DNA from 2 places in the Actinoplanes sp. G11-F43 genome. Region 2 is predicted to be linked to the other one. Evidence: riboswitches for the same ligand, from Rfam matches in the RefSeq annotation. Region 2 holds a riboswitch; the other holds the start of a gene.
The links. Region 2 has a riboswitch for glycine ahead of ACQ0O7_RS15425 (L-serine ammonia-lyase). Riboswitches for the same ligand answer to the same signal wherever they lie in the genome.

Region 1 (15,674 bases), on a different contig from region 2:
GTGCTCTCGCCCTTGGCGTCGAATTCACCGTCGGCCGGTTCGATGTGGTGCGAGTCGATGTCGAACTCGGGGTAGCCGTTCCAGCGCAGGGTCAGGAAGTTGAACTCGCCGCGATCACAGTCGAGCGTGAGTGAGACCGATGTCGGCGCGACCGCGATGACGACCGGTGCTCCCTTCCAGTCGCCGGTTCCGGACTTCCGGAAGATCTCCTTCGGCGCGGGTGCGCCGGCGGCCTGAACCGGGGTGGCGATCATCGGGAGCAGGGACGAGGCGGCCAGCAGGAGACCGAATCGCTTCATGGCAGGTCCGTTCTTGATGTCGAGCCGGAGAGGGCGCACCGATCATGCGGTCCCGGTCCGGTTCGACGGCGCCGGAACGTCCCGGATTCACCCCTGCGGTGAGCGGGTGAAGCGGGCCCGCCACCGGGTCGGCAGGGAGGTTCCCGGGGCGGCCACCTGGTCGACGGAGACCGGATGCAGGCCGCCGGTGGCGAAGGTGTCGATCTCGGTGCGGGTCAGCGGCCACGGTGGGCCCTCGCCGTCCGCGTCCACCCGGGTGGTGGCCGCCGCCAGCACGACCAGGGTGCCGCCGGGTGCCACGAAATCACCGACCGCGGTGATCGCGGCCGGCCGGACCGCGAACGGCAGGGCCTGGATGTTGTTGCTCTCCAGGACCAGGTCGAACGCCTGCCGCCACGCCTGCGGCGGGTTCAGCAGGTCGGCGACCGTGTAGGTGACGGTGCTGCCGGGATGGCGGGACCGGGCCAGCTCGATCGCGGTGGCCGAGATGTCGAATGCGGTCGTGGCATAGCCGAGGGCGGCCACGTGCTCGGCGTCGCGGCCGGGCCCGCAGCCGACGATCAGGGCGCGGCGGCCGTCTCCCGGTGGGAGGTCGAGGGCGCGGACGTGGGCGCTGGGTTCGGCCACGTCCCACGGGACCACGGCCTGCCCGGCGCGGGAGGCGGCGTACAGCGTCTCGAACCAGCCGGTGGGGTCGCCGGCCGCCAGCGACTCGGCGGCCAGGCGACGGGCGTCATCGGCGGGGGACGACACGGCGCAGTTCGCGCAGGGCCTGGCGGCGGACGTCACCGGTGAGGGTGTCGACGTAGAGGCGGCCGGCCAGGTGGTCGGTCTCGTGTTGCAGGGCGCGGGCCAGAAAGCCGGTGCCCTTGATGACGAGGGGTTCGCCGTGCTGGTCAAAACCGGTGGCGGTGACCGATTCCGATCGGGTGGTGTCGAAGCCCATGCCGGGCAGTGACAGGCAGCCCTCCTCGTCGGTCTGCTCGCCGTCGTGGTCGCTGAGCACCGGGTTGACCATGTGGCCGACGACGCCGCCCACGTTGTAGGAGAAGACCCGCAGGCTGACCCCGATCTGTGGGGCGGCGACCCCGGCCCGGCCGGGTTCGCGGACGGTGTCCTCCAGGTCGCGGACCAGCTCACGCAGTGCGGAGTCGAAGGTGGTGACCTCGTCGGCGGGGGTTCGCAGCACCGGGTCGCCGTAGATGCGGATGGGCCTGACTGTCATGACTGACAGGCTATCCGGTCATTACCCGCGGTCAGGCGAAGAGGGTGGGCCGTTCGCCGGACAGCATGTGCCGAAGCTTGATCAGCGAGCGGCGGGTCTGGCTCTTCACCACGGTGATCGGCACGCCCAGCTCCTGGGCCACCTCTTCCACACTGTGGTCGGCGAAGTAGCGCAGCATGACGATCGCCCGGTCCCGGCCGGGCAGCCGGGCGAGCGCGTCCAGCAGAGTCATGCGCAGCTCCGGGCTGACCGAATAGGACGGCTCACGCAGCACGCCCGGCACGGCCTCGGTGGAGCTGCGGCGCCGCCGGTGATCGAGGTAGACGCGAAGAAGGACCTTTTGCGCGTACGCCGTCAGATTGTCACTGTCGACCGCCCGCTCCCAGCTCAGGAACAGCTTCGCCAGGGTGGTCTGGGTCAGGTCCTGGGCCAGGTGCCAGTCCCGGCAGAGCTGGAACGCACTGCTGTGCAGGCGGGCACTCGAGGCGCTGGCGAAGCCGCCGAAGTCCACCTGCATGTGGATACCGGACCGATCGGTACGAACCGTTGTCCGCGTATGTTCACGTATCTCGAGCATGTCCGCGATGTCGCCTCTCCTGCAGCCACCGCGGCACAGACGGTGCCACTGTGAGGCCTCCCGGTGCCGCGCGTCGGTCAAAGTACGCGCTTGTCCCCCGTTCGTGGGGGCGGTTGCCGACAGTGGCACGCATTCGGTAGAGACGGCTCGGAGAGCGCTATGAGCACCCTGTGCAGGAGGTCCGAGGCAGCCGAACGACCTAACCGGACAGTGCGGCCCGGACCGGCGCCGACTTGGCCGCCGCCTCGTCCACCTCGGCGACCGGATCACTGTCCGCGGTGATCCCGCCACCGGCCCACACGTGCGCCCGGCTGCCGTCGACCGCGACGGTCCGGATGGTGAGCCCGAGATCCAGGTGGTCGTGACCGATCCAGCCCACCCCACCCATGCTGACCCCACGCCCGGCCGGTTCCAGCGCGGCGATCTGCCCGAGAGCGGCCAGCTTGGGCGCACCGGTGACACTGCCGCCCGGGCAGACAGCCCGCAGCAGCTCGGCCAGACCCACGTCGCGGTCCAGGTCCGCGGACACCACCGACTCCGCCTGCCACAGACCACACCATCGCCGTACGGCGAACAACTCCTCCACCGTCACCGGCCCCGTCCCGGGCAGCCGGGCGAGGTCGTTCCGCTCCAAATCCACGATCATCACGTGCTCGGCCCGCTCCTTGGCCGACGCGAGCAGTTCCCGGCGCCCCGCCGCGGTGGCCGGCCGGGTCCCCTTGATCGGCCGGGTGATCACCCGCCCACCCCGCACCTCGACCAGCGTCTCCGGCGACGCGGTGGCGATGGCCCATTCCCCGCCCGCCACAGCGCCGTCCGCCTGCCGCCCCACGGAAGACAGAACGTTCTCCCTCGGAGGCCCACCGCTACCGCCACCCGCCAACCGCCCGCCGGCAGACAGAACGTTCTCCCTCTCGAACTCACCGCTACCGACGCCCGCCAACCGCCCGCCGGCAGACAGAACGTTCTCCCTCTCGGACCCACCGCCACCGCCATCCGCCAACCGCCCGCGGACAATCAGAACGTTCTCCCTCTCGGACCCACCGCCAGTGGCCCAGCCGTCGCCGGGGAGGACGCCGCCGTACCGGGCGCCGGGAAGGTCCGCCACCCGCCGCAGGGCCGCCGTGGGGTCGCCGGAGTAGGGCGCGGACGCGTGGCCCACGACGTTGACCTGATAGACGTCACCGCGCCCGATGGCCTCCCGCACCCGCTGCACCGCGTCGGCGTGATCGGCCCGGGTCCAGCTCTCCCGCCACGATCCGAGCGCCCAGGCCCCCGGCGACGAGGGGGAATCGGGGAAGGCGGCGTCCGGCGGCGGGAGAGGAGCCCCGGCCGGAGAAGGATGGAGCGCGGCGGGCCACTCCGCCGGGCGACCCGCCCGGGAAGGATCCGTCACCGCACCATCGGGCGGCGGGGTGAGGGTGGGCCAGCGGTGGGCCGGGGGTACCGCGAGGGCGCCCGCGACATGCGCGTACACGACCGCGTAAACGTCCGGAATGCCGGGAACCGGGGACGGGGATCCGACGACACCGCCTGCCATCACGGAACCGGCATCCGCCGATACGTAGAGTGCCGCCCCGCAAATGGCGCCATCACCGATCGTCTTGTTTTTGTCATCCGTTCGGCCGAGGTTCCGCACCGGTAGTCCGTTGCCGGCGAGGAACGCTGCCACAAGCTCGGCAGGGTCACCGGGATCACCCCGAAACCATCGAAACGCCCGTAAGGGGTGGTGACGGGCTTGGCAGGAGCGCGGAGCACCCGGCGGAGGACCGAAGGAGGGTCGCGGAGAGTGGTCGACAACCGTCATCGCGTGGAGCATGGAGGGCGAGGATCCGTGAGCCGACGCCGTCACCGGGTTGAACCGTTGTCGTTCGATGTGAGGTAACGTTCGTCACCGCAAATGTGAACCTTCACACAGCCCCCAACCGGAGTAAAACGATGTGCCAGCACCTGAACCCATGCCCCTCCGCCGACGCCACCGACCGTGAGGCCGCGCGCATCATCGCGACCTTCCGGGAGCAGGGCTGGAGCCTGCTCTGCAACGGCGTCATCGTCTTCGAGGACACCGGTGAGCTGCTGCCGGACGGCACGATGATCGAACCGCACCGTGGTCCGGCCGTGCACGCCCTGGCAGCCTGAGAGTAGACGCAGCGTAGTCAACGAGGTACGGAGAAAACGGCGCAGGCCGCGATCAGCGACGACCGCGACCTGCGCAACGGGCTCAGTCCTCGAACGCCTCCGGCGACGGGCAGGAACACACCAGATTCCGGTCGCCGTACGCCCCGTCGATCCGCCGCACCGGCGGCCAGTACTTGGCCGTACGGTCCACGCCCTCCGGGAATCCGGCCACGGAGCGTGAATACGCGTGATTCCATTCATCCGCCGTCACGGCCGACGCGGTGTGTGGCGCGTTCGCGAGCGGGTTGTCGTCCCGGGGCCACTGCCCCGCCGCGACCTTGTCGATCTCGCCCTTGATGGCGATCATCGCGGCGATGAACCGGTCCAGCTCGGCGAGGTCCTCGCTCTCGGTCGGCTCCACCATCAGGGTGCCGGCGACCGGGAACGACATGGTCGGCGCGTGGAAGCCGTAGTCGATGAGCCGCTTGGCGACGTCGTCGACGCTCACACCGGTGGCCTTGGTGATCGGCCGCAGGTCGAGGATGCACTCGTGGGCGACCAGGCCGCCCTCACCCGCGTACAGCACCGGGTAGTGCTCCCGCAGCCGCGCCGCCACGTAGTTGGCCGCCAGCACCGCCGACGCGGTGGCCGCCGCGAGACCGTCCGGGCCCATCATCCGGATGTACGCCCACGAGATCGGCAGGATGCCGGCCGACCCGTGCGCCGCCGCTGACACCGCGTGATGGTCGCCCTGTTGCAGAGGGTCACCGGGCAGGAACTCGGCGAGGTGCTGCCGGACCGCGACCGGGCCGACGCCGGGGCCGCCGCCACCGTGCGGGATGCAGAACGTCTTGTGCAGGTTGAGGTGTGACACGTCCGCCCCGAACTTGCCCGGCCGCGCGTAGCCGACCAGGGCGTTCAGGTTGGCGCCGTCCACATACACCTGGCCGCCGGCCTCGTGCACCTTGGCGCACAGGTCGGCGATCGAGGTCTCGTACACCCCATGGGTCGACGGGTAGGTCACCATGATCGCGGACAGCGCGTCCCGGTGCTTGTCGATCTTGGCGTCCAGGTCGGCCAGGTCGATGTTGCCGTCGGCGTCACAGGCGACCACGACGACCCGCATGCCGGCCATCACCGCGCTGGCGGCGTTGGTGCCGTGCGCCGACGACGGGATCAGGCAGACGTCGCGGTGCTCGTCGCCACGCGACCGGTGGTAGCCGCGGATGGCGAGCAGACCGGCCAGCTCACCCTGCGAGCCGGCGTTCGGCTGCACGCTGACCGCGTCGTACCCGGTGATCTCGGCGAGCCAGCCCTCCAGCTGGGCGACCAGATCCTCGTACCCCCGGGTCTGCGACGACGGAGCGAAGGGGTGGATGTTGGCGAACTCCGGCCAGGTGACCGCCTCCATCTCGGTGGTGGCGTTCAGCTTCATCGTGCACGAACCCAGCGGGATCATGCCGCGGTCCAGCGCGTAGTCCCGGTCGGAGAGCTTGCGCAGGTAGCGCAGCATGCTCGTCTCGGAGTGGTGGGTGTTGAACACCGGGTGCGTCAGGTAGTCGCTGGTCCGGGCCAGGTCCTCGGGGATGACCCGCGGGCCGGCGTCCTTCACCGGCGCGCCGAAGGCCTCCAGCACCGCCGCGACATGCGCGTCGGTGGTGGTCTCGTCGGTCGACACCGAGATGTGGTCGGCGTCGACGACACGCAGGTCGATCCCGGCCGACGCGGCGGTGGCGGCGATCGTGGCCGCCCGGCCCGGCACCCGGACCGTCACCGTGTCGAAGAAGGCCGGGGTGACCACCTCCAGCCGCGCGGCGGTCAGCCCGGCCGCGATCACCCGGGCCTTGCGGTGGGTGCGCAGCGCGATCTCCCGCAGGCCGGCCGGGCCGTGGTACACCGCGTACATGCTGGCCATCACGGCGAGCAGCACCTGGGCGGTGCAGATGTTGCTGGTCGCCTTCTCCCGGCGGATGTGCTGCTCGCGGGTCTGGAGGGCGAGACGGTAGGCCCGGTCGCCGTCGGCGTCCTTGGACACCCCGACCAGCCGGCCGGGCAGCGACCGCTCCAGGCCGGCACGGACCGCGAGGTAACCGGCGTGCGGGCCGCCGAAGCCGAGCGGCACCCCGAAACGCTGGGTGGTGCCGGCCGCGATGTCCACGCCGATCTCGCCGGGCGCCCGCAGCAGGAGCAGGGCCAGCAGGTCGGCGGCGGCGGTGACCAGGGCGCCCTTGGCGTGGGCGGCCTCGACAAGGGCCGTGTGGTCCCGGACGGTGCCCGAAGCGCCCGGGTACTGCACGTGCAGGCCGAAGTAGTCTTCGGGAAGATCGCCGCCGTCGAGATCCACCAACTGGACGTCGATGCCGAGCGGTTCGGCACGGGTGCGCAGCACCGACAGCGTCTGCGGGAAGGTGTCGGCGTCCACCGCGTACACGCTGCTCTTGCTCTTGGACGCGCGCCGCGCGAGGGTCATCGCCTCGGCGACCGCGGTGGCCTCGTCGAGCATCGAGGCGTTGGCGGTGGTGAGCCCGGTCAGGTCGGTGACCATGGTCTGGAAGTTGAGCAGCGCCTCCAGGCGGCCCTGGCTGATCTCCGGCTGGTACGGCGTGTACGCCGTGTACCACGCGGGGTTCTCCAGGACGTTGCGCTTGATCACCGCGGGGGTGATGGTGTTGTAGTAGCCGAGACCGATCATCGGGGTGGCGAGCACGTTGCGGCCGGCGATCGCGCGCAGCTCGGCGATCGTCTCCTCCTCGGAGGCGCCGGCCGGCAGGTCGAGGACACCGTCGAAGCGGATGCTGGCCGGGATGGCGGCATCCATCAGCTGACCGACCGACCCGTACCCGATGGTCTTGAGCATCTGGGTCTGCTCGTCGTTGTCCGGGCCGATGTGGCGTGCGACGAACGGGGACGTCATGGGCGACTCCAAGCGTGAGAAGGTCGGCAAACAGACCTCCCCCTCTGTCATACCCCGAATGCGGGCACTTCAGAGCGCCTGCCCGGTACGGTTCCTTTGCCTGAGAGGTTCCGGGGAGGAATTGCCCCTTCGGCGCCCTGTCGACAGGGTCTCTCCCGCACGGGTGTTGTCGGCAATCACAACGTACCAGCGCGCACCGACATGATCGGGAGTCCTAGGGTGTGCCTGTGACGTACTTCCCTGCCGCCGACCGCTACGCCGAAATGATCTACCGGCGTGCTGGTCGCAGCGGTCTCAAGCTCCCCGCCATCAGCCTGGGCCTCTGGCACAACTTCGGTGACGCCCGGCCCGGCGACCGTCAGGCCGACATCGTGCGCCGCGCGTTCGATCTCGGGGTAACCCACTTCGACCTGGCCAACAATTACGGGCCGCCGCCCGGCAGCGCCGAGACCAACTTCGGCCGGATCCTGAAGGCGGACTTCCAGCACCACCGCGACGAGATGATCATCTCGACGAAGGCCGGTTACACGATGTGGGACGGCCCGTACGGCGACTGGGGTTCCCGCAAGTACCTGGTGTCGTCGCTGGACCAGTCGCTCAAGCGGATGGACCTCGACTACGTCGACGTGTTCTACCACCACCGGCCCGACCCGGAGACCCCGCTCGAGGAGACGATGTCGGCGCTGGACGCGATCGTCCGCTCCGGCAAGGCCCTCTACGTGGGCATCAGCAACTACAAGAGCGAGCAGGCCGCCGAGGCCGCCCGGATCCTGCGGGAGCTGGGCACGCCGCTGCTGATCCACCAGCCGTCCTACTCGATGCTGAACCGGTGGATCGAGCACGACAACCTGCTCGACACCCTGGAGACCGCCGGCGCCGGCTGCATCGCGTTCAGCCCGCTCCAGCAGGGCCTGCTCACCGACCGCTACCTCGGTGGCATCCCGGCGGATTCGCGGATCCGGACCAGCGTGTTCCTCAACGAGAGCGCCCTGGACCAGAAGACGCTGAACCGGCTGCACACGCTCAACGACGTCGCCAAGCGGCGCGGCCAGTCCCTGGCCCAGCTGGCGCTGGCCTGGGCGCTGCGCGACGAGCGGATGACCAGCCTGATCATCGGCGCGTCCAGCGTCGGGCAGCTGGAGAACAACGTGGCCGCGCTGAAGAACCTCAAGCTCGACCAGAGTGAGCTGGACGAAATCGACGCGACGGTGCTGGCGAGGTAGCCGTACCCTCCCGGGTCATGACCGACCTCGTCGAACGGCACACCGCCCTGGCGGTCGTGGTCGGCTCCCGCGCCTATGGACTCCACGGGCCCGGGTCCGACCACGACCGGCGGGGTGTCTTCGTGGCGCCGACCCGCTCGTTCTGGTCCCTGGACAAGCCGCCGACCCACTTGGACGGGCCGGCCGAGGAGCAGTTCTCCTGGGAGATCGAGCGGTTCTGCGTGCTGGCGGCGCAGGCGAACCCGACCGTGCTGGAGGTGCTGTGGTCCGATCTCGTCGAGACGGTCACCGCCGACGGGGAGCTGCTGCGGGCCACCAGGCGGGCGTTCCTGTCCCGGCGGGTCGCGGACACCTACGGGTCGTACGCCCGTGACCAGCTCGCCAAGGTGGCGTCCCGGCGCGAGCGGACCGGCGAGGTCAACCACAAGCAGGCCATGCACATGATCCGCCTGCTGATGGCCGGTGCCCACGTGCTGCGCACCGCGGAGGTCCTGGTCGACGTGTCGAATCTTCGAGATCAATTGCTTGCGGTACGCCGCGGCGAGGTCCCCTGGCCGGAGGTGACGGAGTGGGCCGGCCGTCTGCAGGACGACCTCGCCGCGGCGGCGGCCACCACCGTGCTGCCCGAGCACCCGGATCGGGCCGCGGTGGACGCGATGCTGGTGGCCGTACGGGAAAGGAACCTGAAGTGACCACCGTAGTGCCGGAGTGGGCCGCCGACGCCGCCACCGCCCTGCCGTATCCCCTGCTCTTCGCCACGGTGAGCGGCGCCCACCTGTACGGTTTCGCCTCCCGCGACTCCGACCTGGACCTGCGGGCCGCCCATGTGCTGCCGCCGGCCGAGGTGGTCGGCCTGCGCACCGGCCCCGACACCCTGGAACAGTCCGGCGTCCGCGACGGCGTCGAACTCGACATCGTCAGCCACGACCTGCTGAAGTTCGCGAAACTGCTGAACAGCCGCAACGGGTACGTCCTGGAACAGCTGCTGTCCCCGCTGGTGGTGGTGACCACCGACGTGCACCGCGAGCTGACATCCCTGGCCCCCGGCCTGATCACCAGCAACCACGCCCACCACTACCTGGGGTTCGCCCGCACCCAGGAACGCCTTTACCACGGCACCGGCCAGCTCAAACCGGCCCTGTACACGCTGCGTGTCCTGCTCACCGGCATCCACCTGATGCGCACCGGCACGCTGGAATGCGACCTGCGCGTCCTCGGCGGCCGTCTGCCCTACGTCCCCGACCTGCTGGCCGCCAAACGCGAGGCCGAGCACGGTCCCCTTCCGGCCCAGGCGGCGGCGTGGCTGGCAGCCGACGTCCCCGCCCTGCGCGCCGAGCTGGAGGACGCGAGAGACGAGACGAAACTGCCGGGGTACGCCGACCCGGCGGCCGTCTCCGCCCTGCACGACCTGGTGGTCCGCACCCGCCTGAGCCGCTGACCGGCCCGCCGTGGTGATCAGCCGAGGATCGCGCTGACCAGTGCTCGCAGGCCGGCCTCCGGATCGGTGTCCGGCCGCTCGCGCAGGTGCTCCACCAGATCGCTGCGGACGGCGGCCAGCAGGGCGTGTGCCAGGAAGTCCGCGTTCTCCGGCCCGCGGGCCCGCGTGATCAGCGCGGTGAGCCCGGTGTGCAGCCGGTCGTAGGCCTCGTTCTGGTACGGGCTGCCGGAGCCCTCCCGTTCCAGGGCGAGTGCCAGCACCCGGTGGCGTTCCTTGAACCGCCACGTCCGCAGCAGCAGCTCGGCAGCGCCCGCCGCGCCGGTGGCCCCGGGCGCCGGTGGCCGGCTGCCGAACTCGGCGGTGAGGCGCTGCTGGTAGAGCGCGGTGAGCAGGGCGCGCCGGTCACCGAAGCCGCGGAAGATCGTGCCCTTGCCGACGCCCGCCTCGGCCGCGACCGCGTCCATCGACACCTCGTCCGGCTCGGCCGCCGTGTCGAACAGCCGCCCGGCGGCCGCCAGCACCGCCTCCCGGTTCCGTGCCTTGTCAGCGCGCACCACCACTCCCCCCGCTAAAACGGACCGGCAGTCCGCTAAGGTTGATGCGGACCGCTGGTCCGTATCTTACGAGGAGACACCATGCCCCAGAACCCGGCACCCGTCCTGATCACCGGCGCGAGCGGCACCACCGGCAGCCGCCTCGCCCGCCTGCTCACCGAGTCCGGCGTGCCGATCCGGCGGGCCGGGCGCACCGGCGGCGACGTGCGATTCGACTGGAACGATCCGGCCACCTTCGCCGGGGCGGTCCGCGACATCCGCTCGGTCTACCTGATCGCCCCGCTCGGCGTCGCCGACCCGGCCCCCATCGTCACCCCGTTCCTGGCGGCGGCCCGGGACGCCGGCGTCACCCGGATCGCGCTGCTCGGCTCGTCCGCCATCCCGGTCGGCACACCCGGCCTCGGCACTCTCGGCCCGCTCGCCGGCGAGTACATCCCGGAGTGGACCGTGCTGCGCCCCTCCTGGTTCGCCACCAACTTCACCGGCGGCCACCTGCACGCCCGGACCGCCCGCCGCGACGGCGAACTGGTCAGCGCCACCGGCGACGGCCGGATCCCGTTCATCGACCCCGCCGACATCGCCGCCGTCGCCGGCCACGTCCTGACCACCCCGGAAACACCACCCCACGATCTGGTGCTGACCGGCCCGGAAGCGCTCCGCTTCGACGACGTCGCCGCGGCGCTCACCACCGTCACCGGCCGCCGCGTCAGCCACCGCCGTGTCACCGAGACCGAACTGGCCGCCCACCTGCGGCGGCACGGCACCCCACCGGAGTTCGCCGGCCTGCTGGCCGCCCTCGACACCGCGATCGCCGCCGGCGCCGAGAACCGCACCACGACCACGGTCCGGGACCTCACCGGCACGGCGCCACGCCCCCTGCTCCACGTCCTGCGCTCCGAACAGGGCAGCCTCCTCAACTGACGTCTACGGGTCCATCGAAGTCCGCGATCTGACCCGCGCGGCCTCGGCTGCCTGTTCGGCGTACGAAACTGGCCCGGATGGCGGCCTGTCGCCGCGAACCGCGGGCTTCCGGACGACGTCTTCGCCGTCATGCGCACCCTCGCGCAACGCCTCGGAGACGAGGGCGTGCGGCTCGTCACCCGGTTCGATTGAACTCGTGGCGCTGGAACCCGGTTCCGCCAGGATGCGGTTCAGGTGGTGGTCCAGGGTGCGCCGCACGTCCGCCCGGGTGCGGCGCCGGTGCAGCAGGTCCAGGCCGAGTCCGCTGATGCCGCCGACGAGCAGGTTCGCCTCCTGGGCCGGATCGATCGAGGGCCGGGCGCCGGCCGCCGCGATCAGGGCGGTGACCAGGTCCTCCAAGGGGTGCTCCTGGTGCAGGAAGACCGCCGCGAGCGAGGGATCGGTGAGGCTCCACGCGTAGTAGGCGGTCATCACCCGCAGGCTGGTGCGGCGCTGTTCGTCGAGTGGGAGGAGTTCCTCGAGAGTGGCGCGGAGCAGCACCCGGGGGTCGGACGCGCCGCGTAGTGCCGCGATCCGTTCCCGGCTGTGGTGCCCGTTGTCCCGGTGCAGCGTGCGCAGCGCGGTGATCAGCAGATGGTGCTTGCCGGTGAAGTGGTACTGCACCACCCGTGGGGTCACGTCCGCCTCGGCGGCGATCTCGCGGATGGTGGCCCTCTGTAGTCCACGCTCGGCGGCGATCCGCCAGACCGCCTCGACGATCCGGCGACGGTGACCGGTCAGTTCCGGCTCGGTGGCCTCCGGGAGCGGTGGATTCTTGCGCGCCCGGTATGCCCGGGCCTGGCAGGCGCGGGAGCAGTAGACCGGCCGGCGGCCACGCGCGGGCGGCCGCACCGGCCCGCGGCACACCGGGCACCTCGTTTCGTCACGCACCCACTCAATCTAGCCGCGCATTAAGTGTGACGTTTCGGCAGTTCAGGGCTTGCTGACGGCAATTCCCGATGGTGTCGTTGATACGTTCGTATCACGACAGGGAGTGAACTGTGGACGACGGCTGGTACCGGCTGGCAATGCTTCTCACGCTCGCCGCGGGCGTCTGGGAGGGCCCGATCGCGATCATCTTCCGCGTCTTCACCGACAAGGGCCCGAGCGTGATGGTGGCGGCCAACTACCTGCCCGCACCGTGGTGCTACGCCGCCGCGACCGCAGCGGCGCTCGCGGCGTTCGCGGTGATCGCCCTCCTGGAGACCCGGCGCCGGAGAACGATGTCCGACGTCCGATGATCTCGTCCGGCTGACGGCGATCTCAATCGAGGGAGAAGGGGTCGACGGCGACCGGGAGCAGGCCGTCCGGGGTGGCGTAGAACAGGTGGTCGCGCAGGTGCGGCTCGCTGTTCAGGGCGGCCGGATCGCCGCCGGCGCGGACCGGGAACGGCTGGGCGGCGATCCGGGCGTGCAACTCGCTGAACGGCCAGTCGGCGCCGAACAGCCGCCGCAGCCGGGCCATGGTCGTCACGTCCCCCGGGCGCACCCTGTCGATCCAGATGTCGGCGGTGCGGGGCAGGTTCCAGGGGCGGCGGACCGGGCTGCGCGGGCAGCCGGGCAGGTGAGGGCGGTCGCGGACCTGCGCCGTCCACCACGTGTCGTCGTCCGATACCTCCGGACGGTACGTCTCCGCGTCGACGGGAGCGGCCGTGCCGCGCAACCGGAGTGGCAGGCGTACCCGGTGCTCCTCCAGGTAGTGGGCCAGGCCTTCCGGCCACTCGTACACCCCGTCGGTCAGCACCGCCGCACCGAGCGGGCGGCCGCACAGGACACAGGCCCACGGGGTGCCCCGCCAGGCGAACGGGGTGCCGGACCGCAGGTACGCGATGGCCTCCCGGTCCGGTTCGGCGTCCGACACGAACGCGCACACGTCCGGCCCGCCGTCGTCGCCCGGTTCCGCCCAGAAGCCGATCCGTGTCACGGTGGCCAATGTACGCGTGTCCTGAAAGGATTCACCCCATGGAGTACCGGAATGTCGGGGGCAGTGGACTTCGTGTCAGTGAGCTGTGCCTCGGGACGATGACGTTCGGCAAGGAAGCGGACGAGACGGAGTCGCACGCGATCCTCGACAGGTTCGTCGAGGCGGGCGGCGACTTCATCGACACCGCCGACGTGTATTCGGGAGGAGCGTCCGAGGAGATCATCGGGCGGTGGCTGGCCCGGCAGCGGCGGGATTCCCTGGTGGTGGCCACCAAGGGCTTCTGGGGCACCGGCGACGCCCGCAACGACCACGGCGCCGGCCGCAAGCACCTGATCGCGGCCGTGCACGACAGCCTGCGCCGGCTCGGCACCGACTACCTCGACCTGTACCAGCTGCACTGTTTCGACGAGACCACACCCGTCGAGGAGACCCTGTCCACGCTCGACCAGCTGGTGCGTACCGGCAAGGTCCGGCATCTGGGGGTCTCCAACTACGCGGCCTGGCAGCTGCAGAAGTCGGTGGACGTGGCCCGCTTCCGCGGCTGGGAGCCGTTCGTGGCGTCCCAGCCGCTGTACAACCTGATCGACCGGGAGATCGAGCACGAGCACGTGCCGGTGTGCCGAAACGAGGGGGTCGGGATCATCCCGTGGTCGCCGATGCGCGGCGGCTGGCTGACCGGAAAATATCGGCGCGGCATGACGTCGGCCCCGACCGGCGCGCGCTGGGACGGCGACCAGCAGCCGTGGCTGGGCAACTGGGAGAACAGCGTCGACGAGCGGGTGTGGCGGGTCACCGACACCCTCATCGACGTCGCCTCGTCAGTGGGCCGGACCCCGGCCCAGGTGGCGTTGCGCTGGGTGGCGCAGCGGCCCGGGGTGACCGCCCCGATCGTCGGCGCCCGCAGTGTGGCCCAGCTCGACGACACCCTCGGCGCGGTCGGCTGGGCCCTGGACGGCAAGCACATGGACCGGCTGACCGAGGCCGGCGACCAGCCCCCGCCGTACCCGCACGCCTATCTGGCCCGCTCCCCCCGGCGCCGCTCGTGACCGAATTCGCCAAGGGGAGCCGCCATCAGGGCCGGCGGTTCTCCGGGCTGGACCTGTGCGAGATCGATCTGGAGGGTGTCGAGTTCTCCGAGTGCGTCTTCCACGACGCCCGGTTCAACTGCTCCCAGCAGACCGACGTGGCGTACCTGAACTGCCGTTTCGTCAACAGCAACTTCTTCGACGCGTCCTTCACGAACTGCAAGGCCGTGGGCAGTACGTTCGAGCGCTGCACCTTCGACCTGACAGGCGTGGACGGCGGCGACTGGTCGTTCATCACCCTGACCCGCGCCGACCTGGGCACCGCCACCTTCACCGGCGCCCGGATGCGGGAGGCCGACCTGACCGGCACCCGCTGCCGCAACGGCACGATGCGCGGCCTGGACCTGTCCGGCGCCCAGCTCGGCGGCGCCGACTTCACCGGCTGCGACCTGCGCGGCACCGACCTGCAGGCGTTCGACCCGCGGGTCACCGAGATGAGGGACGCGGTGATCACCGTGGATCAGGCGGTCACCCTGGCGATGGCGCTCGGCCTGCAGATCCGGGAGGTGTGAGCCGATGACCCGGACCACACCGCCCCGCCCGGTGGACATCGCCGAGCTGTTCCCGGAGTTGCGCGACCACTGCGCCACCACCACCCGGCTGCACCCGAGGCCGGGCACCCCGGGGGTCGGCGACAGCTCGATCGGCGGGCCGCCGCGGTGGCCGGCCGGCGAGCCGTGGCCGTACTGCACCGACGGCGACCACGACGACGACAAGGACATGCTGACCACGCTCGCCCCGGTGGACCAGCCGATCCCGATGATCCTGGTGGCCCAGCTGTACCGGCGGGACGTGCCCGGTTTCATCGGCCCGGACGACCACGACCTGATGCAGGTGCTGTGGTGCCCGCTGGACCACACCGAACACGACTACCAGCCGCGCGTGCACGTGGTCTGGCGGCGGTCCGCCGACGTCACCGAGGCGCTGGACACGATCCCGGAGCCGCCGGTGGCCAACGAGGCGTACCTTCCCCGACCGTGCGCGCTGCACCCGGAACAGGTCGTCGAATACCAGTTCCAGGATCTGCTGCCCGACGATCTGCGCTCACGCATCGACGAGTGGGATTCCGGGTCGCCGAGCTACTTCTTCGACCTGTCGCTGGCGCCCGGCTGGAAACTCGGCGGCTTCCCCGACTGGTCGGTGTCCGGCCCGCGAAAGGTCAGCTGCGCGACGTGCGGGTCGGAGATGGCCTTCCTGCTGGCCGCCGCCAGCGGCGAGTGGGCCAACGAGGGGCAGAGCTGGCGTCCGCGGGACGATCCCCCGGACACCGACATCGACCCGGCCGGTGTGGTTCTCGGCCGGGCCGAGGACCTCAACCTCTTCTACTGCCCGGCCTCCTTCGACCATCCGGTGGCCGC
Region 2 (15,674 bases):
CACGGTCCTGGTCGAGGCGCCGGTCACCGCCCTGCCCACGATCGCCGGCTGGTCCGACGTCACCACGATCACCAGGAAACACGGGCTGATCAGCGGCCGGCAGACCCAGCGGCCCACCGCCGACAGCAAACAGGACAAGGCACAACGGATCGACACCGCCGTACGGGCGGCGAAGGTGACCCCGAAGATCGCCGCCGCAGCCGGTGAACTCACCTCCGAGGGTGACCGGGTGCACGCCGCCGACACCGCCCGGACCAGGCACAAGGTGACCGGCGTGGGGGTGAAGGTCTGCGCCCTGTCCGACGGCGTGGACTCGCTCGCCGCCTCACAGGCCAGCGGCGACCTGCCCGCCGACGTCGACGTGCTCGGTGGCCAGGAGGGCTCCGGCGACGAGGGCACCGCCATGCTGGAGATCATCCACGACCTGGTGCCGAACGCCCGCCTCGGCTTCGCCACCGCCTTCACCAGCGAGGCCAGCTTCGCGCAGAACATCCGGGACCTGCGGTTCACCGGAGGCTGCGACATCATCGTCGACGACGTCGTCTACTACCACGAGAGCCCCTTCCAGGACGGGCTGCCGGCCCAGTCGGTCAACGCGGTCACCGCCGACGGGGCGTTCTACTTCAGCTCGGCCGGCAACGAGGGCAACACCATCGACGGCACCTCCGGCAACTGGGAGGGCGACTTCACCGACTCCGGCATCGGAGTCGGCAAGTTCGCCGGCGACGCCCACGACTTCGACCCCGGCGCCGGGGTGCAGGTCTTCAACGGCCTCACCCCGAACAGCGCCGGCCGGGTGACCACCCTGTGGTGGGCCGACCCGCTGCTCGGCTCGGCCAACGACTACGACCTGTACCTGTTCAACGCGGCCGGCAACGTCACCGACTTCTCCCAGGACACCCAGGACGGCGACGACGACCCGTTCGAGATCCTGCAGACCGGGGCCGGCACCGGCCAGAAACTGGCCGTCGTCAAATACGCCGGCGCCGACCGGTACCTGCAGCTCTCGGTGTTCCGGGGCCGCTTCACCGGCTTCTCCACCCCCGGCGTCACCCGGGGGCACAGCGCCGCGGTGAACGCGTTCTCGGTGGCCGCCGCCCCGGCCAAGGACCCGCTGCCGTTCGCCCTGGAAGCCGGCGACCCGCCCAACCCGACCGGACCGTACCCGAACGTCTTCACCCGGCAGCAGCTGCCCGAACGGTTCACCTCGGACGGGCCCCGACGGGTGTTCTACCAGGCCGACGGCACCCCGATCACCCCCGGCGACTACACCGCCACCGGCGGCTCGCTGCGGGTCAAACCGGAGATCACCGCCGCCGACGGGGTGGTCACCACGGTGCCCGGCTTCGAGCGGTTCTTCGGCACCTCGGCCGCCGCGCCCCACGCCGCCGCGATCGCCGCACTGGCCCTGTCCGGCAACCCCGGACTGACCAACGCCGAGATCCGGGCCGGCCTCACCGGCACCGCACTCGACCTGACACCGAGCGGGTACGACGCCCGTACCGGCAATGGGTTGATCCGCGCCGACCTGGTGCTGCGCAACACCGGAGCCACCCCGCAACCCCTGGTCCGGCCGGGTGAACCGGCGGTCACGCCGGCCACCGGCGACGGCGACGCCTACCTGGAGCCCGGCGAATCCGGCACGGTCACCCTGCCGGCCGAGAACGTCGGCGACGGTACGGCCACCGGCGTCAGCGTGGTCGTCGACACCGACCACGCCGGAGCCACCGTCACCCCACGCTCCCGGTCGTACGGCAGCATCGCCGCCGGAGCCTCCAAGACCAGGGACTTCACCCTCAAGCTGGCCGCCGGGTACCCGCTCGGACGACCGGTCGCCCTGTCCGTCCGGGCCACCTTCGCCGGCGTGCTGTCGCCGACCACGAGCACCGTGCTCGTGCCGACCGGGCAGGCGTCGACGACGGTCCGGGACTTCGCCTACACCGGCCCGGTCGTCCCGATCCCGGACAACGACCCGGCCGGGGCGACGGCCACGGTCGACGTCAGCGGTGTCGGATACGCGTCATCACTCACCCTCTCCATCGACGGCACCGAATGCTCCACCGCCACCGGCGCCACCACCGTCGGCCTCGACCACTCGTGGGCCGGCGACCTGGTCGCCACGCTGACCGCACCCGACGGCCGGGCGGCCACCCTGTTCGCCCGCGACGGCGGAGGCGGCAACAACCTGTGCCAGGTGGTGTTCGACGACGGCGCGGCGGCCCCGTTCTCGTCGGTGACGGCGGCGAACGCACCGTTCACCGGCACCTGGCGGCCGGACGTCGCACTGTCGACCCTGCGGGCGTCGTCGGCGGACGGCCCCTGGACCCTCAAGGTCACCGACAGCGCCAGCGCCGACACCGGCTCGCTGCGGGCCTTCACCCTGCACATCGCCGGTTTCGAACCGGCCTGACCCCTGCTTGTGCCCCCGGGTTCATCCGCCCGGGGGCACAAGCCCGTCAGGCGGCCGGCACCACAGCGGTCCGGCCCGTGCCGGGCCGCTCCGCCATGCGACACCTTTCCGGCCGGCGAGCCGTGGGGGTTCGGCTGGGCCGGTGCCGTCACATCGGCCCAGCGCCGTGATCGGACTCCGGTGCAGCATGTGACCTGACCGTCAGCACTCGATCACGTTGACGGCGAGGCCGCCTCGTGACGTCTCCTTGTACTTGATCTTCATGTCGGCACCCGTCTCCTTCATGGTCTTGATGACCTTGTCGAGGGAGACGTGGTGGCGGCCGTCGCCGCGCAGCGCCATCCGGGCCGCGGTGACCGCCTTGACCGCGGCCATCCCGTTGCGCTCGATACACGGGATCTGCACCAGGCCGCCGACCGGATCGCAGGTCAGGCCCAGGTTGTGTTCCATGCCGATCTCGGCCGCGTTCTCCACCTGCTCCGGAGTGCCGCCCAGCACCTCGGCCAGCCCGGCCGCCGCCATCGCGCACGCCGAACCCACCTCGCCCTGGCAGCCCACCTCCGCGCCGGAGATGCTGGCGTTCTCCTTGAACAGCAGGCCGATCGCGCCCGCCGCCAGCAGGAACCGGACCACGCCGTCGGGTGACGCGCCGGGCACGAAGTCCAGGTAGTACCGCAGCACCGCCGGAATGATGCCGGCCGCGCCGTTCGTCGGGGCGGTCACCACCCGGCCGCCGGCCGCGTTCTGCTCGTTCACCGCCATCGCGTAGACGGTCAGCCACTCCATGGCGTGTGCGGCCGGGTCGCCCGCGGCCCGCAGCTGCCGGGCGATCGCGGCGGCCCGGCGGCGGACCTTCAGAGCACCCGGGAGTACGCCCTCCGCGTCCAGCCCGGCGTCGATGCAGTCGCTCATCACCCGCCAGATCCCGAGCAGCCCGTCTCCGACCTCGGCCTCCGCGCGCCGGGCCGATTCGTTGGCCAGCATCAGGCGGGAGATCGACAGGCCGGTGGAGCGGGTCGACTCCAGCAGCTCGTCACCGGAGAGGAACGGGTAGGGCACGGGTGGCTGCTTCGGGCGTACCGCCGACGCGGTGACGTCGCCGGTGACGAACCCGCCGCCGACCGAGAAATAGGTCTTGCGCAGCAACTCGGCGCCGTCGTCACCGAACGCCGTGAAGATCATGCCGTTGGGGTGTTCGGGCAGTGACCGGCGACGGTGCAGCACCATGTCGACGGTGAAATCGTCGACCTGCGGATCCAGGCTCGTGTCGACGGTCTCCGGGTTCTCGCCCATCAACCCGAGCAGCACCGCGCGCGGGGTGCCGTGCCCGTGACCGGTGGCGCCCAGCGAACCGAACAACTCGGCCCGGACGGTGCCCACCCGGTCCTTGGGCAGGCGGGCGGCGAACAGGGCCGCCGCGCGCATCGGCCCGACGGTGTGTGAGCTGGACGGGCCGATACCGATGGAGAACAGATCGAAAACGGACACGGCCATGGCAGGGAGGCTCCTTAGCGAGGTGGGCCTCCCCCGCTCTGTCATGGGTGCCTGAGAGCTTCACCGCGTCGCGGTTTGCACCTTGGGCGCAGCCTCCGAGGGCTGGCTTTCCAGAGTCGCCTGACCGTTGCGGTACGTGGGCCTGAGAGATTCTGAGGGAGAAGTTGCTCCTTCGGCGCCCCACCGGTGCCGGCGGGGACTCTCCCGCGACGGTCGTCACGGCTTCTTCGATTGTGTCCCCGGACCCTACCCGGTGCCCCCGCCGAGGGCCACCCACGAAAGCCGGATCCGGACACACCCGGCTGCCGGACTCTCCCCTCGTACCGACGTGGGGTGGTTATGCTCGTGATCCCTATGGACAACCTGACGCACACGCTGATCAGCGTCCTGGTCGGTGAGGCGGTGCACCGGACCGTTCCGCCGTCCGCGATCCTCAGCGACCGGGCCCGGCGCGGCATCGCGATCACCGTCATGGCGGTCGGCGGCAACCTCCCGGACGCCGATGTGATCTACACCGGCTGGGCCGGGAGCACCCTGGACTACCTGCTGCACCACCGCGGGCACACGCACACCGTGCTCGGCGCGTTCGGGCTGTCGATAGTGATCTTCGGTGTGGCGATGCTGTGGTGGCGGTTTCGTGAGGTGCGGCCGGGGCGGGCCGAGATCGGGTTCCTGGCCGGGTTGTCGATCCTGGCGCCACTGCTGCACATCGGGCTCGACTTCACCAACAGTTACGGTGTGCACCCGTTCTGGCCGCTCGACGACCGCTGGTACTACGGCGATTCGGTCTTCATCGTCGAGCCCCTGCTCTGGGCCTGCTCGGCGGCGCTGCTGTTCGTGCTGCCCGGGCGTACCGCAAAGGTGTTGATCGGTCTCGTCCTCACCGCCGGGATCGGGCTGAGCTGGTTCACCGGCTTCGTGCCGGCCTCGTTCGCGGCGTTGCTCACCGTGCAGACCGCCGGGCTCGCCGCGCTCAGCCGGTTCGCGCCGGCACGGGTCGCGCTGTCCGCCGGGATCGCCGTCTGGCTGGGCCTCACCGCGACGTTCGTGATCACCGCCCGGACCGCCGAGAACCGGATCGAGGCACTGCTGGCGGACCGGTTCCCGGCGGAGCGCACGCTCGACGTCGTGCTCACCCCGATGCCGGCCGACCCGGTCTGCCGCGAGGTGCTGGCGATTCGGCGGACCACGGACACGTACACCGTGCGACGGGCTTTTCATTCGCTGGCGCCGGGCTGGATTCCGGCCGCGCGGTGCGCCGGGCTGTACCCGACGAGCGGGGCGACGACCGTTGCGCTGAGCCCGGTCGCGGCGGCCCCGGACCAGGAGATCGTCTGGGCCGGCGAGGTCACCGTCCCGGCCGGGCGGCTGGCGGCGCTCGCCTCCGAGTACTGTGCCGTCGGCGCGCTGCTGCAGTTCGCCCGCGCGCCGTGGGCGATCCCGCGGGGCGACGGCTGGGTGGCCGGCGACCTGCGCTACGACCGCGAGCCGGGGCTGGGGATGGCCGAGGTCGAGGTGGGCCCGGGACGCGACGAGTGCCCGATGCTCCCGGCGCCGTGGACGCCGCCGCGGGAGGACCTGCTCACCGGTCCGTGAGGGTTGGGTTCCGGGCCACGGGGCACATCCGGGGCATGAGTCGAGGTGTTCGGGCGGCCGCTGCCGCCGCGGTGTCGGCCGTCGCGGCGGTGGCCGTGCGGGATCTGTTCCAGCGTGACCATGCCCTGTTGCGCAACTTCCCGGTGCTCGGGCACGGCCGCTACCTGATCGAGGCGATCGGGCCGGAGCTGCGGCAGTACGTGGTGGCCGGCAACGACGAGGAACGGCCGTTCACCCGTGACCAGCGCCGATGGGTCTACGCCTCGGCGAAGAAGGAGAACAACTACTTCGGCTTCGGTACGGACAACGACATCGAGTACACCGCCGGCTACCCGATCATCAAGCACCGTACGTTCGGCCGCGCCGTGCCCCGATCGCACCCGGCGGCCGGGCTGGAGGCGGACGTCCCGTGCGCGAAGGTGCTCGGTGGGGCACGCCGGCGGGTCAAGGCGTTCCGCCCCGACTCGGTCGTCAACATCTCCGGGATGAGCTTCGGTTCGCTCTCCGGCAAGGCGATCGAGGCGCTGAACCGTGGCGCCGAGCTGGCCGGGTGCCTGCACAACACCGGGGAGGGCGCGCTGTCGCCGTACCATCGGATGGGTGGGCAGTTGATCTTCCAGATCGGCACCTCCTACTTCGGGTGCCGTGACGAGCAGGGCCGCTTCGACCTGCGGCGGCTCAAGGACGCGGTGGCGTCGGCGCCGGTGCGGGCCCTGGAGATCAAGCTCAGCCAGGGCGCCAAGCCGAGCCTCGGTGGACTGCTGCCCGGGGCGAAGGTGTCCGCGGAGATCGCCGAGACCCGGGGCATCCCGCGGGGCGTGGACTGCGTGAGCCCGTCACGGCACGCCGAGTTCTCCGACACCGACAGCCTGCTCGACTGGGTGGAACTGCTCGCCACCGAGACCGGCCTTCCGGTCGGCATCAAGTCGGCCGTCGGTGACCTGGGGTTCTGGGAGGAACTGACCGACCTGATGGCCACCACCGGCCGGGGTGTGGACTTCGTGACCATCGACGGCGGTGAGGGCGGCACCGGCGCCGCGCCACTGATCTTCACCGACACGGTGTCCCTGCCGTTCCAGATCGGGTTCGCCCGGGTGTACCGGCTCTTCGCCGAACGGGGCCTGGCCGAGAAGGTGGTCTTCGCCGGCTCCGGCAAGCTCGGGCTGCCGGACAACGCGATCGTCGCGTTCGCGCTCGGCGTCGACATGGTGACCGTGGGCCGCGAGGCGATGCTCGCGATCGGGTGCATCCAGGCGCAGAAGTGCCACACCGACACCTGCCCGACCGGGGTGGCCACCCAGAACAGATGGCTGACGCGTGGACTGGATCCGCACCTCAAGTCGGTTCGTGTCGCCAACTACATCAAGACGTTGCGGCGTGACCTGCTGAAGGTCGCCGAGGCGTGCGGGGTCGAGCATCCCGGGCTCATCGACACCGGCTCGGTGGAGATCCTGGACGGGCGGACCGGGGCGACACCCCTGGACCGGGTGTACGACTACCAGCCCGGCTGGGGCCTGCCCTCGGACACCGACCGTAGGGCGATCATCGAGCTGATGACGGCGACCGAACCGCAAGGGGGCAGCGCTCCCCCGTCGGCCGCGGCCTCACTCTGACGGCACACAGTTGGTGCTGGTGCGCCGCACCGAATACTCCCGGTCGTCGGAGGTGATGCCGGACGGGACACCGGCGAACCAGGCCTCCATCTTCTCTCCGGCGGCCCGCTGCTCGTAGTGCAGGTGGGGTGCGCCCGACTTGCCGGTGCTGCCGATCCGGCCGAGCTGCTGCCCCTGCTCGACCCGCTGGCCCTCGCTGACCGTCGGCGGTTCGAGCATGTGCAGGTACTGGGTGGTCCACAGGCCACCGTGGTCGATCTTCACCCAGTACCCCGCGCCGGTGCCGATCGGGCCGTCGGGGTTGTCCGGGGTGCGCTCGCCGAGTGTGCCGTTGATGCCCGACTCGATCACCTCACCGGCGTACGACGCCAGGATCGGCCGACCCCAGGCCTTGCCGCGGGACGGGAAGAAGTCGATGTCGAAGTCGTCGTGGCCCGGATAGGTGCCGAGGATCCAGGTCTCGTCACAGGCCACCGGCAGCTGGAAGGCCGGGCGCGGCCCCGGCTCCCGCGGCGTCGTCAGCACGAACACGGCGGCGGCGGCCAGGGCGACGGTCACGGCGGCCCCGGCGAACAACGGTACGGGGCGGCGCTCGGTCACTGTCTGATCATTTCAGAGCCGGGCAAGCGGGCCCGGGCAGCCGGTCCGGTGGGTCCGCCCGGTCCCGGCGCCACGGACCGGACTCCGCCGTCCGGTGTGTGCCGGACGGCGGAGTTCCGAGCAGGTCGATCGGTTTCACCTCAGGAGGCGAAGGCTTTCACCTCCAGCAGCCCCACCGACGCCGCGCCGCTGGTCAGGGCCACCCGCAATCGTGTGGTGGCGACCGGTGTGAACGTGACGTTGTTGTATTGATTCGCGGCTGCCGGGTATCCGCTCGGCGCCGCCACGTCGACGTAGGCGCTGCCGTTCCAGTACTGGAGTCTCCACGACGCCGGCAGGTCGATGCCCTGCCCGTCGTCGAAGAAGTAGACCTGTGCCGAGCCCACCGTCTGCGCCGCCGGCCAGGTCAGTTCGGCCCACTGCTGGCCCTGGTCGGGCCAGGTGCCCCAGCGCGGGTTGACGGTGTCGTTGGACGACGGCGGGTCGATGCCGTCGTTGATCGCGGCCACGCTCTCCCAGGCCGAGGTGTAGGACGCGCTCGGGGTCGCCGTCGCGGCCAGGTTCGGATTCGCCGGGACGGTGCCCTGGCCGAAGAGCTTCACCTCGGTGAGCCCGGTCTTGGGGGCACCGGACGGCTGGGTGAACTGCAGGCGCAGCCGTGATGTGCTGACCGGGGTGAATGTGGCCTTGTTGAAGTTGGCCTGTGGCGTGCCGGGCGTCTTGACCTGACTTGACGTGCTGACCCAGGCGCTGCCGTTCCAATACTGCACGTTGTACGCGCTGGGCGGCCGGTAGCGGTTGCCGGCCCGGTCGTTGCGGAAGTAGATCCAGGCCTCGTCGACCGTACGGCTGGTTCCGAAGTTGAACTCCACCCAGTCGGTGGTGTTGCCGCTGCCGAAGCTGCCCCACAGTGGCGCGCTGGTGGGCAGGCCGTCGACGATGCCGGAGGTGGCGGTGCCCGACGTGGTGTACGACGCGGTGACGGTCGCGCCGGAGGCCAGGTTGGGCCGGGTGGAGGTGAGGTCGACCCCGGCCTTGCCGAACACGTCGACCATCCGGGAGCTGCTCTGCACCACGTTCTGCGGTGCCCGCAGCGTCGGGAAGGCGGCGTTGTGGACGACCGTCCCGGTGCTGGTGACCGCGCCGGTGGCCGGGTTGTAGGTGAACGGCACCAGGCTGTTCAGGGTCGCGACCCGGGTCCCGTTCAGGAAGATCGAGTAGCCCTGCGGCACCCCGGGGTAGCGGGTCACGCCGTCGGACGGGTCGTCCCAGACGATCGACAGGTCGGCGTTGCGGTAGCGCAGGTTGTTGACCGCGAAGTGGCTCCAGCCGATGTTGATCGGGGACAGCTCGATCGTGGTGTCGGTGCGCGGCCGCAGTCCGGCCACGTCCTCGATGACGGTCCAGTTGCTGCTGCCGAGGATGTTGTGGTGGATCCACGACCGGTAGGTGATGGCGCTGCCGTTCCAGTCGGCCCAGAACTCGTTGGCGTCCGGCCAGTTGGTGTCACCGTTGACGTATTGGGCCCAGGCGTTCCAGTACAGCAGCTTCTTGTAGTCCTCGTTGACCATCCAGCTGTTCGGATAGTTGCGCAGCACCTGCGAGTAGAGCCGGAACTGCACCGTCGAGTTGATGGTGGAGAAGTTGTTGCTGCCCGTCGCCGATGCCGCCTTGTCCTTCTGGTTGGCGGTGTAGAACGGGAAGATCGGGTATTCGGCCGGGTCGGCGTAGAGGCGCAGGGCCTCCCGGTACTGGGCGGTGTTCGGCATCAGCCCGACGGCGTACGGATAGTAGTTGTTGATCTCCTTCCAGGGCACGTGGGTGTTCGTCGCCACGTGCTTGTGCTCCAGCAGCTGCCGGGACGGGTTCCACAACGTGTTGATCACCCCGTTGCGGATCCGGTCGGCCAGCGTCTGCATCTCGGCCGCCTTCGCCGTGTTGCCCATCAACGTGTACGCGTCACGTGCCGCGATCGCCGCCGTCCACACGTACGCGGTCTCGGCCCGGTCCAGGTTGCCGGCCCGCCAGTGGAACGAGACGGCGTCGGCGTCGTTGCCGGTCATCGCGCCCCAGTCGTACTCGATGACGCCGTTGTTGTTGGTGTCGTAGGTGGCCAGCTGGCCTTTCGCGTCACCTTCGGCGTACCGGGCGAAGTTGGGCAGCATGGCCGGCTGGCCGCCGTGGATCTGGTAGGCCCGCCAGGCCGCCTCGGCGATGTACTGGGTGTACGAGTTGGACCAGTTCTCCGGGTCGCCCGGGTTGTCGACGAACCGGCCGTTCGCCGAGTACTGCCCGACGGCGAGGTAGTTGCCGTAGGCGTACTCCGGGCTGCGCAGGTACTTCAGGTCGTCGATGTGCATCGGCTGGGTCAGCGCGATCGCGTTGTTGTAGCCGGTCACGCCCTCGATCGACTGCGGGAACTGGAAGTCCTGGCCGGGGATGTCGGCGTCCAGGTGGTTGTAGCGCATCAGCCACCAGCGGTAGTAGATGCTCTTCTTGATCGCGGCGTCCGGCACGTCGATGTAGGGGACGTTGTCGGCCCACCACTTGTTGTACTCCCGGACGTGCACGCCGAACGCGTCGGCGGGCGTACGGGTGCGGTAGGCGTCGTAGTCGGTCCGGGACGCCGGGATCTCGTTGGCGACCATGCCGAGCTGCACCTTGACGGTGACCGTGGCCCCGGCCGGGACCGTTATCGATCGGCTCAGCGCCCCGCCGGCGGCGGTGAAGCCGTCCCCGGAGAGCCGCGGGTAGAGGGTGGTCAGGTTGTTCTTCACCGCGCGGGTGCCGGTGAGTTCGGTGCCGCTGACGGTGGTCGCGTAGGGCGAGGTGGCGGACAGGTTCAGGGTGGTCGACGCGGTGCCGTTGTTGCTCGCGGCGACGTTGGTGACCAGCACGTTGTTGGTGGTGATGAACTTGGTGACCGCCAGCCGCATCGATCCGCTGGTGTGCACGCTGCGCCAGTGGCTGGGGGTCTGGCGGCGCTGCCCGGCCTGCTCGGTGAAGGTGCCCGGCGAGGCGGTGATCGCGTAGGCGTTCTGGCTGCTGATGTTGTCCCAGTAGGCGGCGTTCCCGCCGAAACCGATCACTGCCGGGTTGTGCGTGTTCATGTACGCCGCCCGGCCCCGGGTCATCAGCCAGGTGCCGGCCGGGTCGTTGCCGGTGCGGGCCAGCAGCCGGTCCATCCAGAAGTCGGTGCCGGCGCTCTCCGCGTCGTAGATCGCCTTCATGGTGTCCCCGGTCGTGTACCCCACCGGCGGCGCCGGGATCGAACCGGTGTTACCGAAGGTGGGATAGCCGATGGTCTGCGCGGCCAGAGCCGGCTTGGCCACCCCCACCCCACCGACGACCAGGACCACGCCCATCAGGTACGCCCACGGCCGCCGGTTCACGACTGGAACGCCTTCCACTCGAGCACGCCTGTGGAGAGGCCGGTGCGGGACGTGATGTTGAGCCGCAACCGGGTGGTGCTGACAGTGTTGAAGGTGATCGGGTTCTCGGTGTCGCCGGCCACCCCGCAGGGGGATTGACCGGGCACGTTGACGTATTGACTGCCGTTCCAGTACTGGAGTTGACACGAGGCGGGCAGATCGATGCCCTGGTTGTCGTCGAACCAGTAGACCGAGCTGCGGTTCAGCGACCGCGCGGCCGGCCACTGGTACTCGATCCACTGCGTGCCCTGCTCCGGCCAGTTGCCGTAGGCGAGGTTCGACCGGTCCTGGGAGTTCGCCGGCGTACCCCCGTTGTTGATCGCCGCCAGGCTCTCCCACGACGAGACGTACGAGGTGGACGCGGTGGCCGACGGCGCCACGTTGGTGCCGCTCCCGCCGCCGCCACCGGTGGTCGGGATGACCCGCTGGATCGTGCCGTCCGCGTTGAAGTACAGCTTGTCCACCGCCACCGACCGGCGGAAGTTGCCACCGCCCGGGGCGTCAGCGGTGTGGTAGACGATGTACCACTGGCCGTTCAGCTCGACGACTCCCGCGTGGTTGGTGGTCGACGACACCTGCCCGAGCACGACACCCCGGTGGGTCCAGGGGCCGAGCGGGCTGGTCGCGGTGGCGTACCGCTGGCAGGCGTAGTTGGAGTTGGTGACGCATCCACCGGTGTCGTTGGCCGCGTACATCATGTAGTAGAGGCCGTTGCGCTTGAACATCCACGGGGCCTCCCAGAAGTTGGTGAGTCCCTGCGGGGTGACCACCGGCCCGACCGTGTCGATCATGTTCGAGGCGAGCCGGACCGCGCGCGGCGCCCAGTACCCGCCCCAGTACATGTAGGCCTGTCCGTCGTCGTCGACGAAGACGGTCGGATCGATGTTGAGTCCCGACGAGTTGGCGGTGCTGTCGCTGATCAGCGGTCCGCCCTTGGCGTCGGTGAACGGGCCGAGCGGGCTGTCGCCGACCGCCACCCCGATGTTCATCCAGCCCGGCCCGTTGCCGTTGACCGAGGTGTACCAGTAGTACTTGCCGTTGCGCGGCTCGACCTCGCCGGCCCACGCGTCGGCGCCGGCCCAGGAGAAGGTGCCGATGTTCGCGCGGGCGCCGTGGTGGGTCCAGTTCTGCGCGTCGGTGGACGACAGCACGTGCCACTCACGCATCAGGAAGTTGTTGTTACCGGTGGGCGCCTCGTCCCGGCCGGCGTAGACGTACATGGTGTTGCCGACGACCAGGGGTGCCGGGTCGGCGGTGTAGATACTGGTGATGATCGGGTTGGCGGCCTGTGCCGCGGTGGCGATCGCTACCGCGGCGGCAGCGGTGACCAGCGCGCACGAGGCGGCCAGCCATCTCCTCGGTGACATCGGCGACTGCCTTTCTCTCTACTGTCCGGTGGCGTGCAGTTGAGAAACCTCGGCCGCCGACAGCGCCCGGCTGTGGATCCGGAAGTTGTCGACGGCCGCGGTGAGGTAGGGATCGGCGGAGTACTGGGAGCGGCCGATCCAGTTCTGTCCGGTGGACGGCAACATCGACGGCCGTACCGTCAATGTGGTGTTGCGGGCGACCTCGGCGCCGTTGAGGTAGAGCACGCCGAGATCGCCGGTGTGGGTGACGGCGACATGCGCCCATCCGCCGGTGGGCAGGGCGGCCGGCGCGTCGATGCGCTGCTCCGCCCCGGACCCGCCGGTGGTGATCGCGTATCGCATGGTGCCCGCGCCGCTGCGCGGAGTCAGGAACAGGTAGGCGCCGGTCCCGGTGCCGAAGTCGAAGACGCGCGCCCAGGTGGCGGCGGTGTCGAGGCGGATCCAGGTGGCGACGGTGTAGGCGGTGGCGCCGGCCAGGATCCCGGCGGGCAGGCTGACGTGCGCGGCGCCGCCGTTGAGCAGGATCGCGCCGCCGGTCCGTCCGGTGGTCCGGGTGGCCGCCCCGGCCAGGGTGCCGTTCCAGCCGTTGCCGGTGGCGTCGGTGACAGTGCTCCCGGACGTCTCGTCGAACGGGTACCGCGCCTCCCGCGGCACCGTGCCGGTCACCCGCCAGTAGACCGAGTAGCGCTGTCCGTGCGTCTGGTAGAAGGGCCGCAGCAGCACCGATCCGGTGGTGTACTCCAGTGCCGTCCCGGTCGGCCGCAGCGTCGCCGGGTCGAGTGTGGGCAGGGCGTTCAGGTTGCCGGTGCCGAACTGCCCGGCGAGGACGATCGGGCCGTGCCGGACCGCGCGGACCGCCGGGTCGTCCGGGGCCGGGTCCAGGACGAGGGTCGCCGGCAGGCTGATCTCGACGACGTCGCCGCTGGTCCAGGTCCGATTGACGGAGAGGTACGTGCCCGGGGCCGGCGCCCCGGTGAGGGTGCCGTTGACCCGTACCTGGGCGCCGGAGGTCCAGCCGGGGATGCGCAGCCGCATGTCGATCGGGCCGGAGCCGGTGACCGTGAGCCGCGCGGTGGTGCTCTCCGGGAACGTGGTGTCCTGCCGGATGGTGATGCCCCGACCCGGCCAGGTCAAGGTGGACGGGACGTACAGGTTGACGTACAGAGTCGTGGTGTTGTCGGTGAAGTAGACGCTGTCGGCGAGCTTGGTGTTGGTCTCCATGCCGGTGCCGTGGCAGCACGTGAAGTCGTCGTAGTCGTTGCTGTACGTCTTGATGCCACCCGCGCGCAGCGGCACGTAGTAGCAGTGATGCCCGTGTGCCGAGTTCGGGTTCTGCGCGCCGAGCAGGTGGTTGAACAGCGCCTTCTCGTAGAAGTCCATCAGCTCGCCGGCCCGGCCCGGGTCGGTGAAGAACAACTGCCGGGTCAACTTCAGCATGTTGTACGTGTTGCAGCACTCGCACGTGCTGTCGGACAGTTCCGCGGCGATCCGGTCCGGTGCCTGGAAGTACTCGCCGTTGGAGTTGCCACCGATCGCGTACGAGTGCCGGCGTACCACGAGATTCCAGAAGTTGACCGCGATGTCCCGGTACCGGGTGTCGCCGGTGGCGTGGAATCCGCGGATCGCGGCGATCGCCTTGGGGATCTGCGTGTTGGCGTGGAATCCGGCGAGCACGTCGACGTTGTTCGCGAGCGGGTCGAGCACCTGATCGTGGTCGAAGTACTGGGCGGTGAACAGGTGCACCGGGTCCTCGGTCAACTGGTACAGGTTGAACAGCGTCTCGCCGATGCCACCGAACTCGACACGGAGCATCTGCTGGCGCTGGGCGTGGGTGAGCCGGCTGTTACGGGCCTGCACCCAGGCGGCCTTGCGCAGCAGCACCTGCAGGGCCTGGCTGTTTCCGGTCAGCTGGTGCCAGTCGAGCAGCCCCTGCGCGATCTTGTGCAGGGTGTAGTACGGCGCCCACACCTGCTGGCCGGTCTCCACCCGGTCGATGAAGCTCTCCGGGTACGCCGACAGGTAGCCGTTCGGCCGCTGGCAGAGCGCGAGCTGGGCGACCAGGTAGTCACCCTGGGTCTGGAAGGCGGTGTCGCCGGTGCCGGTGTACGCCTGGGCGAGTGCGGTCAGCACGTGGCCGGTGGAGTGCCCGCGCAGCTCGGTGGTGGGCGACTCCCAGCCGCCGCACGGGGTGGCCGACGACGACAGGCCGGCGTTCCGGCGGAACGTGTGCAGCAGACGGTCCATGTTCAGGAACTTCAGATACGCGTGGGTGCGGCCGGTGTTCGCGGCGAACGGCCCGCCGGTCAGGGTGACGGCGGTGAGCGGAAACCCGTACGCGGAGACTCCGGTGTCCGGGCGGGCCAGCGTCACCGGCGGCAGGAGGGCGGCCGCGGCCCCGGCTTTCAGGAGGTTTCGACGCGAGATCATGGGACACCTTTCGCCGCGGTGTCCCGGCCGGGTGGGGCCCGGCCGGGACGGGTTGGTTCACAGGGGGACGGCGCTGATCAATATCCGTAGCGGCTCTTCAGGTGCCGCCACCAGTCACGGAACATCCAGGCGTCGAACTCGGTGATCGACGCCGAACTGCCGGCGCGCATGATGAAGTTGCTGACCCCGCTGGGAGTCCAGTCGTAGAAGTCGTCGAGACCCCAGGTATGACCGATCTCGTGCAGCAGGATCGTCATGTTCGCCGTGTTCAGGTTGGACATGTAGTACTCGCGGCCCATCCGCTGGCCCCAGTCGCCACCGGCTCCGCCACCGAACCCGTCGGTGAGCCAGAGTGACTGGTCGTAGTGCCGGGCGTACCCGCCGGGACAGTTGGGGTACTGCCCGTTCTGGTTGAAGAAGCGCCCGCACGGCACCGAACACTGCGGGGCGTTCTCACGGATGTCGTTGACGTAGATGTCCACGCTGTTGTCGGTCCACTGCAACTGCGACCGATTTCGTACGGCCCAGCCGACCACTTTCACCGGCACGTCCCGGTACGGCCAGGCGTTGTGCCCGACCAGCTCGTCCATCCACTTCTTGTGCTGACGGGCGAGGGTGGCGTGGATCTGGTCGCGCTGGGCGGCGGTCACGGTCGCCGTGGAGTCCCAGCGGACGCAGTAGTTGATGTACCCACGGTTGGCCATGACCTGGTCCCAGCCGTAGTTGCGGAACCCGT

Region 1: linked by a shared signal. The riboswitch ahead of gcvP (aminomethyl-transferring glycine dehydrogenase) and the one ahead of ACQ0O7_RS15425 (L-serine ammonia-lyase) in region 2 are both predicted to bind glycine.

The regions. Positions count from the first base shown of each region.
Region 1 covers NZ_JBNZCE010000012.1:162,048-177,721, forward strand. The annotation lists gene ACQ0O7_RS13745 (hypothetical protein) at 1-299, opposite strand, end outside; gene ACQ0O7_RS13750 (class I SAM-dependent methyltransferase) at 387-1,052, opposite strand; gene def (peptide deformylase) at 1,033-1,524, opposite strand; gene ACQ0O7_RS13760 (sigma-70 family RNA polymerase sigma factor) at 1,556-2,041, opposite strand; partial or broken gene ACQ0O7_RS13765 (chorismate-binding protein) at 2,301-3,041, opposite strand; partial or broken gene ACQ0O7_RS13770 (anthranilate synthase component I family protein) at 3,147-3,371, opposite strand; gene ACQ0O7_RS13775 (DUF5999 family protein) at 4,040-4,240, shown strand; gene gcvP (aminomethyl-transferring glycine dehydrogenase) at 4,323-7,133, opposite strand; glycine riboswitch at 7,212-7,301, opposite strand; gene mgrA (L-glyceraldehyde 3-phosphate reductase) at 7,355-8,356, shown strand; gene ACQ0O7_RS13790 (nucleotidyltransferase domain-containing protein) at 8,374-9,048, shown strand; gene ACQ0O7_RS13795 (nucleotidyltransferase domain-containing protein) at 9,045-9,794, shown strand; gene ACQ0O7_RS13800 (TetR/AcrR family transcriptional regulator) at 9,812-10,348, opposite strand; gene ACQ0O7_RS13805 (ergot alkaloid biosynthesis protein) at 10,430-11,269, shown strand; gene ACQ0O7_RS13810 (TetR/AcrR family transcriptional regulator) at 11,273-12,199, opposite strand; gene ACQ0O7_RS13815 (hypothetical protein) at 12,310-12,549, shown strand; gene ACQ0O7_RS13820 (hypothetical protein) at 12,572-13,231, opposite strand; gene ACQ0O7_RS13825 (aldo/keto reductase) at 13,270-14,277, shown strand; gene ACQ0O7_RS13830 (pentapeptide repeat-containing protein) at 14,274-14,828, shown strand; gene ACQ0O7_RS13835 (hypothetical protein) at 14,833-15,674, shown strand, end outside.
Region 2 covers NZ_JBNZCE010000014.1:15,417-31,090, reverse strand. The annotation lists gene ACQ0O7_RS15430 (S8 family serine peptidase) at 1-2,410, shown strand, start outside; gene ACQ0O7_RS15425 (L-serine ammonia-lyase) at 2,612-3,904, opposite strand; glycine riboswitch at 3,933-4,024, opposite strand; glycine riboswitch at 4,025-4,121, opposite strand; gene ACQ0O7_RS15420 (metal-dependent hydrolase) at 4,259-5,500, shown strand; gene ACQ0O7_RS15415 (glutamate synthase-related protein) at 5,536-7,113, shown strand; gene ACQ0O7_RS15410 (M23 family metallopeptidase) at 7,105-7,713, opposite strand; gene ACQ0O7_RS15405 (discoidin domain-containing protein) at 7,854-11,105, opposite strand; gene ACQ0O7_RS15400 (glycoside hydrolase family 43 protein) at 11,102-12,511, opposite strand; gene ACQ0O7_RS15395 (beta-L-arabinofuranosidase domain-containing protein) at 12,530-14,938, opposite strand; gene ACQ0O7_RS15390 (hypothetical protein) at 15,016-15,674, opposite strand, start outside.